2 regions of the Bacillus mojavensis genome follow, and region 1 is predicted to be linked to the other one. Evidence: a T-box and tRNA genes for the amino acid it is inferred to sense, from the RefSeq annotation. Region 1 holds a T-box; the other holds one or more tRNA genes.
What was found. The T-box of region 1 lies ahead of valS (valine--tRNA ligase). A T-box ahead of a tRNA ligase gene usually reads a tRNA of that ligase, here a tRNA-Val.
Positions count from the first base shown of each region.

Region 2: it encodes a tRNA-Val, which carries the amino acid that the T-box ahead of valS (valine--tRNA ligase) is inferred to sense. The anticodon was not compared.

Region 1 is NZ_CP051464.1:2,601,091-2,604,469, forward strand. Features, by position in the region: gene valS (valine--tRNA ligase) at 1-1,605, opposite strand, end outside; T-box leader at 1,665-1,886, opposite strand; gene HC660_RS13660 (YszA family small membrane protein) at 2,053-2,244, shown strand; gene cotN (spore coat protein CotN) at 2,264-3,289, opposite strand; gene HC660_RS13670 (LysM peptidoglycan-binding domain-containing protein) at 3,322-3,379, opposite strand, start outside.
Region 2 is NZ_CP051464.1:2,957,772-2,961,150, reverse strand. Features, by position in the region: rRNA gene HC660_RS15580 (23S ribosomal RNA) at 1-1,263, shown strand, start outside; rRNA gene rrf (5S ribosomal RNA) at 1,317-1,432, shown strand; tRNA gene HC660_RS15570 (tRNA-Val) at 1,455-1,530, shown strand; tRNA gene HC660_RS15565 (tRNA-Thr) at 1,562-1,637, shown strand; tRNA gene HC660_RS15560 (tRNA-Lys) at 1,675-1,750, shown strand; tRNA gene HC660_RS15555 (tRNA-Leu) at 1,761-1,847, shown strand; tRNA gene HC660_RS15550 (tRNA-Gly) at 1,853-1,927, shown strand; tRNA gene HC660_RS15545 (tRNA-Leu) at 1,942-2,027, shown strand; tRNA gene HC660_RS15540 (tRNA-Arg) at 2,037-2,113, shown strand; tRNA gene HC660_RS15535 (tRNA-Pro) at 2,129-2,205, shown strand; tRNA gene HC660_RS15530 (tRNA-Ala) at 2,211-2,283, shown strand; tRNA gene HC660_RS15525 (tRNA-Met) at 2,305-2,381, shown strand; tRNA gene HC660_RS15520 (tRNA-Ile) at 2,384-2,460, shown strand; tRNA gene HC660_RS15515 (tRNA-Ser) at 2,467-2,559, shown strand; tRNA gene HC660_RS15510 (tRNA-Met) at 2,583-2,659, shown strand; tRNA gene HC660_RS15505 (tRNA-Asp) at 2,719-2,795, shown strand; tRNA gene HC660_RS15500 (tRNA-Phe) at 2,808-2,883, shown strand; tRNA gene HC660_RS15495 (tRNA-His) at 2,903-2,978, shown strand; tRNA gene HC660_RS15490 (tRNA-Gly) at 2,988-3,061, shown strand; tRNA gene HC660_RS15485 (tRNA-Ile) at 3,077-3,153, shown strand; tRNA gene HC660_RS15480 (tRNA-Asn) at 3,171-3,245, shown strand; tRNA gene HC660_RS15475 (tRNA-Ser) at 3,249-3,339, shown strand; tRNA gene HC660_RS15470 (tRNA-Glu) at 3,344-3,379, shown strand, end outside.

The DNA.
Region 1 (3,379 bases):
ATCGACACCGTTGCCAAGAGATTTACTCATTTTTCTGCCCTGCTCATCACGGATTAAACCATGGATTAAAACATCTTTAAACGGACGTTCTCCAGTAAATTCAATTCCTTGGAAAATCATGCGTGACACCCAGAAGAAAATGATGTCGTAGCCTGTAACAAGAACGTCAGTCGGATAATAGCGTTTAAAATCTTCAGCTGTCAGATCAGGCCAGCCCATAGTGGAGAACGGCCAGAGCGCAGAACTGAACCAAGTATCCAGCACGTCTGTATCCTGCTCCCAATTTTCGCTGTCATCTGGCGCTTCAAGACCGACATATAGCTCGCCGGTTTCTTTATGATACCAGGCAGGAATGCGGTGGCCCCACCATAATTGACGGGAAATACACCAGTCGCGGATATTTTCCATCCAATGCAAATACGTTTTTTCGAAGCGGTCAGGGACAAAGTTGACTTTTTCTTCTTTCTCTTGCAATTCTATTGCTGCATCAGCAAGCGGCTGCATGCGCACAAACCATTGGGTAGAAAGGTAAGGTTCAACAACTGCTCCGCTTCGTTCACTATGCCCGACAGAGTGCAGATGGTCCTCGATTTTGAAGAGAACGCCTGCCTCCTGTAAATCTTTAACGAGCTTTTTGCGGCATTCGAAGCGATCCATGCCTTGATATTGCAGCGCATTTTCATTCATCGTGCCGTCTTCATTCATGACAAGAATGCGCTCTAAGTTATGGCGGTTGCCAAGCTCGAAGTCGTTCGGATCATGGGCAGGCGTAATTTTCACTGCACCTGAACCAAACTCCATATCAACGTAGTCATCGCCGACAATCGGTATTTCACGATTTGTGATAGGCAGAATAACCGTTTTCCCGATCAGGTGCTTGTAGCGCTCATCCTCAGGGTGTACCGCAACGGCTGAATCACCAAGCATCGTTTCTGGACGTGTCGTCGCGATTTCAATTGAACCTGATCCGTCAGCAAGCGGATAGCTCATGTGATAGAATGCGCCTTGAACGTCCTTGTAAATGACCTCAATGTCGGATAAAGCTGTTTTTGTTGCAGGGTCCCAGTTTATAATGTATTCGCCTCTGTAGATCAAGCCTTTTTCATATAGTTTAACGAATACTTCGCGAACCGCTCGGTTTAAGCCTTCATCAAGCGTAAAGCGCTCACGGGAATAATCAAGGCCAAGTCCTAATTTCGCCCACTGGCTGCGAATGAAGTCAGCATATTCTTCCTTCCACTTCCATGTTTCTTCAAGGAATTTCTCACGGCCTAAATCGTAGCGGCTTGTGCCTTCTTCACGAAGTTTCGCTTCAACTTTAGCCTGTGTCGCGATACCGGCGTGGTCCATACCCGGAAGCCACAGCACATCATAGCCCTGCATGCGTTTCATTCTTGTTACAATGTCTTGCAGCGTTGTATCCCACGCGTGGCCAAGGTGAAGTCTTCCTGTTACATTTGGCGGCGGAATAACAACAGAGTACGGCTCTTTTGTCTGGTCACTGCCCGCTTCAAAAAACTTACCTTTTAGCCAAAAATCATATCGGTCTTTTTCAACCGCAGCCGGATCGTATTTTGTCGGCATTGTTTGTTCATTCGTTTCCATCATAACCCTCCAGCATGTGTAAAATGGCTGAGAACGAAAAAAGAGCCCTTCATCCTTGGGAAAAGGACGAAAAGCTCTTTCGCGGTACCACCTTTTTTCATGAACCTTGTCAGTTCATGCGCTTCAACGGATAACGGGGGTCTCCCGAATTTCTCTACTCTTCTTTCAAGAAATTGTGCTCCCGGGCGACCTTCCAATCAAACAACATAAGAAGCCTTTCAGCAAGCGGCTTCTCTCTCTGCATGCGTCTTTCTTGTACTCTTCCCGTTCTAAGCAGGTGTATCTATCAGCTCATTATATTCTTTATTTATGTTCTTTATTATAGTAAAAGTGTTTTTGATTCGTCAATCATCTTTTCCAAAAATACTGCTTCTTATACAAGATGGGCAGGCACCTATTGACCAAGTATACATATGATGCTTGTAAATGCGTAGAGGAGGATGCACCGTGAAGAAACGTTTCAGCTCTTATTCCCTGCCGCCGTGGGTCAGGCAAATTCGGCTTGTATCCGCGCAAGTGATTATTCCGATAACGATTTTCCAGGGTATCAGAACCATTTTCTTTCCGACAACCTTTGATGTCTTGCTGCTCGCACTATTGATTTTTTTAGCCTGTGCGCTTCATTTGGAATGGATATAAACAAACAAGTCCGCGCCAATTAAGACGTGGACTCGTTTTCCGCCTGAAATTTTTTCTCTTGTTCAATTTGATGAATTTTCATCACAAACGGCTCTATATTTTTCATTTGCCAGTATGCCTTTAATAAGTGTGTACATTCATCTTTTTCACGGCGCCTTTTCCCGGTCTGATAGCGGTTCAGCACTTTGTACACCGCTGCCGGATAAGCCATGTAACTGAGAAAAAGACTGATTTCAGCCTCATGCAGAGGAAATGCTTTCGTATATGCATAAAACCAATCGACACACTCAGGACAAGCTTTTGGAAAACCGCTGAACATTCGTGTATAAAAGCCGAGCAAGTCGTTTTGCGGCGGCCCCACAGACGCTCTCTCAAAATTCGTAAAATATCCGGTTCCTGCATCATTGTACAGAAAATGGTGAATAGACAGGCTGCCATGGTTAATGACAACCCTTGAGGTGCCTTTTTCTTTTGCCGCTTCATACCAGTCCTTAATCCGCTCAAGCGCAAAGTTTACAGCGGAAATGGTTTCTGAAAAATAGGTTACAGCCTGCAGTTCAAAGGGAGAAAGGTACCATTCTTTCTCCGCTCTGTCTACAAACTGTTCATAAATGATCTTTTCATTTTCCCACTTTTTTCTCGTTTGTTCATAGTGGCGTTCAATGTCTTCACGCCTGACCTTGATTTCTTGCGCAGTTCTTTCGTGGAGGCGGGCTGTTTCTCTAAATAGATAGCCATGTTTCTGATCCCGCTCTTCCTCTTGGTCAAATTGGAGCCAAGGCATTAAGTAATAGGAGTCTCCCGTTTGTACGCCCCCGGAGAAAAACTCCCCCCCATTTGTTCTGTAAATAGGAACAAAAGAATGAAAGCCTTTTTCCTCAATTGCCACCATTTGATCTGTAAAATGTCTGCCGCGAACCGATTTCATTTTTTTCAGCGCAAATACCCCATAATCTGAATACACTTTCCACACACGAGGACTGACTGGCTCAATAAATTGAGCCGTCAGTCCGTATTCCTGAAGAACCGATTGGACATCTTCCATTCCATTCACCACATTTTCCGATCGCTTACGGCTTACGCATGGCTGCTTTTGTATTGAGGGATATAAAGAATTTGCCCTGCTTTCAATTCA
Region 2 (3,379 bases), 360 kb from region 1:
TAGGCGAGGAGAGAATCCTAAGGTGATCGAGAGAACTCTCGTTAAGGAACTCGGCAAAATGACCCCGTAACTTCGGGAGAAGGGGTGCTCTGTTAGGGTGCAAGCCCGAGAGAGCCGCAGTGAATAGGCCCAGGCGACTGTTTAGCAAAAACACAGGTCTCTGCGAAGCCGTAAGGCGAAGTATAGGGGCTGACGCCTGCCCGGTGCTGGAAGGTTAAGAGGAGCGCTTAGCGTAAGCGAAGGTGCGAATTGAAGCCCCAGTAAACGGCGGCCGTAACTATAACGGTCCTAAGGTAGCGAAATTCCTTGTCGGGTAAGTTCCGACCCGCACGAAAGGCGCAACGATCTGGGCACTGTCTCAACGAGAGACTCGGTGAAATTATAGTACCTGTGAAGATGCAGGTTACCCGCGACAGGACGGAAAGACCCCGTGGAGCTTTACTGCAGCCTGATATTGAATGTTGGTACAGCTTGTACAGGATAGGTAGGAGCCTTGGAAACCGGAGCGCCAGATTCGGTGGAGGCATCGGTGGGATACTACCCTGGCTGTATTGACCTTCTAACCCGCCGCCCTTATCGGGCGGGGAGACAGTGTCAGGTGGGCAGTTTGACTGGGGCGGTCGCCTCCTAAAAGGTAACGGAGGCGCCCAAAGGTTCCCTCAGAATGGTTGGAAATCATTCGCAGAGTGTAAAGGCACAAGGGAGCTTGACTGCGAGACCTACAAGTCGAGCAGGGACGAAAGTCGGGCTTAGTGATCCGGTGGTTCCGCATGGAAGGGCCATCGCTCAACGGATAAAAGCTACCCCGGGGATAACAGGCTTATCTCCCCCAAGAGTCCACATCGACGGGGAGGTTTGGCACCTCGATGTCGGCTCATCGCATCCTGGGGCTGTAGTCGGTCCCAAGGGTTGGGCTGTTCGCCCATTAAAGCGGTACGCGAGCTGGGTTCAGAACGTCGTGAGACAGTTCGGTCCCTATCCGTCGCGGGCGCAGGAAATTTGAGAGGAGCTGTCCTTAGTACGAGAGGACCGGGATGGACGCACCGCTGGTGTACCAGTTGTTCTGCCAAGGGCATCGCTGGGTAGCTATGTGCGGACGGGATAAGTGCTGAAAGCATCTAAGCATGAAGCCCCCCTCAAGATGAGATTTCCCATTCCGCAAGGAAGTAAGATCCCTGAAAGATGATCAGGTTGATAGGTCTGAGGTGGAAGTGTGGCGACACATGGAGCTGACAGATACTAATCGATCGAGGACTTAACCCAATTTCTAATGATGTCACACCTGTTATCTAGTTTTGAGAGAACACTCTCAATTGTTTGGTGGCGATAGCGAAGAGGTCACACCCGTTCCCATGCCGAACACGGAAGTTAAGCTCTTCAGCGCCGATGGTAGTCGGGGGTTTCCCCCTGTGAGAGTAGGACGCCGCCAAGCAATTGCACGTTAGTGCAATTATGGAGGATTAGCTCAGCTGGGAGAGCATCTGCCTTACAAGCAGAGGGTCGGCGGTTCGAGCCCGTCATCCTCCACCATATTTACTATACATAATATGTTTACATATGAGCCGGTGTAGCTCAATTGGTAGAGCAACTGACTTGTAATCAGTAGGTTGGGGGTTCAAGTCCTCTTGCCGGCACCACTTTTATATGATATAATATTCAAGTCTCTTGTAAGAAGAGCCATTAGCTCAGTTGGTAGAGCATCTGACTTTTAATCAGAGGGTCGAAGGTTCGAGTCCTTCATGGCTCACCATTTATATGTTGCGGATGTGGCGGAATTGGCAGACGCGCTAGAATCAGGCTCTAGTGTCTTTACAGACGTGGGGGTTCAAGTCCCTTCATCCGCACCATTTCTGCGGAAGTAGTTCAGTGGTAGAACACCACCTTGCCAAGGTGGGGGTCGCGGGTTCGAATCCCGTCTTCCGCTCCAACTATACCATCCACGCCGGGGTGGTGGAATTGGCAGACACACAGGACTTAAAATCCTGCGGTAGGTGACTACCGTGCCGGTTCAAGTCCGGCCCTCGGCATTATCATTTGCGCCCGTAGCTCAATTGGATAGAGCGTTTGACTACGGATCAAAAGGTTAGGGGTTCGACTCCTCTCGGGCGCGCCATGATTTACATGAAATCGGGAAGTAGCTCAGCTTGGTAGAGCACATGGTTTGGGACCATGGGGTCGCAGGTTCGAATCCTGTCTTCCCGACCATTCTTGGGGCCTTAGCTCAGCTGGGAGAGCGCCTGCTTTGCACGCAGGAGGTCAGCGGTTCGATCCCGCTAGGCTCCACTTGGTTTCAATATATGATTTGGCGGTGTAGCTCAGCTGGCTAGAGCGTACGGTTCATACCCGTGAGGTCGGGGGTTCGATCCCCTCCGCCGCTACCAAAGGACCTTTAGCTCAGTTGGTTAGAGCAGACGGCTCATAACCGTCCGGTCGTAGGTTCGAGTCCTACAAGGTCCACCACAATACGGAGGAATACCCAAGTCTGGCTGAAGGGATCGGTCTTGAAAACCGACAGGGGTGTCAAAGCCCGCGGGGGTTCGAATCCCTCTTCCTCCGCCATATATATCCTTACATTTTATCATCGCGGGGTGGAGCAGTTCGGTAGCTCGTCGGGCTCATAACCCGAAGGTCGCAGGTTCAAATCCTGCCCCCGCAACCAAAAAATATATCCTTTTAAATAAGGAGCGCCCGAAGGGTGCAACCAATTAAAATCAAAATGGTCCGGTAGTTCAGTTGGTTAGAATGCCTGCCTGTCACGCAGGAGGTCGCGGGTTCGAGTCCCGTCCGGACCGCCATTTAAATCATAAGGCTCGGTAGCTCAGTTGGTAGAGCAACGGACTGAAAATCCGTGTGTCGGCGGTTCGATTCCGTCCCGAGCCACCATTTACAAATATATATTTTGGCGGTTGTGGCGAAGTGGTTAACGCACCAGATTGTGGCTCTGGCATTCGTGGGTTCGATTCCCATCAATCGCCCCAAATAAAATCGCGGGTGTAGTTTAGTGGTAAAACCTCAGCCTTCCAAGCTGATGTCGTGGGTTCGATTCCCATCACCCGCTCCATTTCTATATCGTCATGGGCCTGTAGCTCAGCTGGTTAGAGCGCACGCCTGATAAGCGTGAGGTCGATGGTTCGAGTCCATTCAGGCCCACCATACCATGACATTTACATTCCACAGTAGCTCAGTGGTAGAGCTATCGGCTGTTAACCGATCGGTCGCAGGTTCGAATCCTGCCTGTGGAGCCATATGGAGAAGTACTCAAGTGGCTGAAGAGGCGCCCCTGCTAAGGGTGTAGGTCGTGTAAGCGGCGCGAGGGTTCAAATCCCTCCTTCTCCGCCATGACGGCCCGTTGGTCAAGCGGTTAAGACACCGCCCTTTC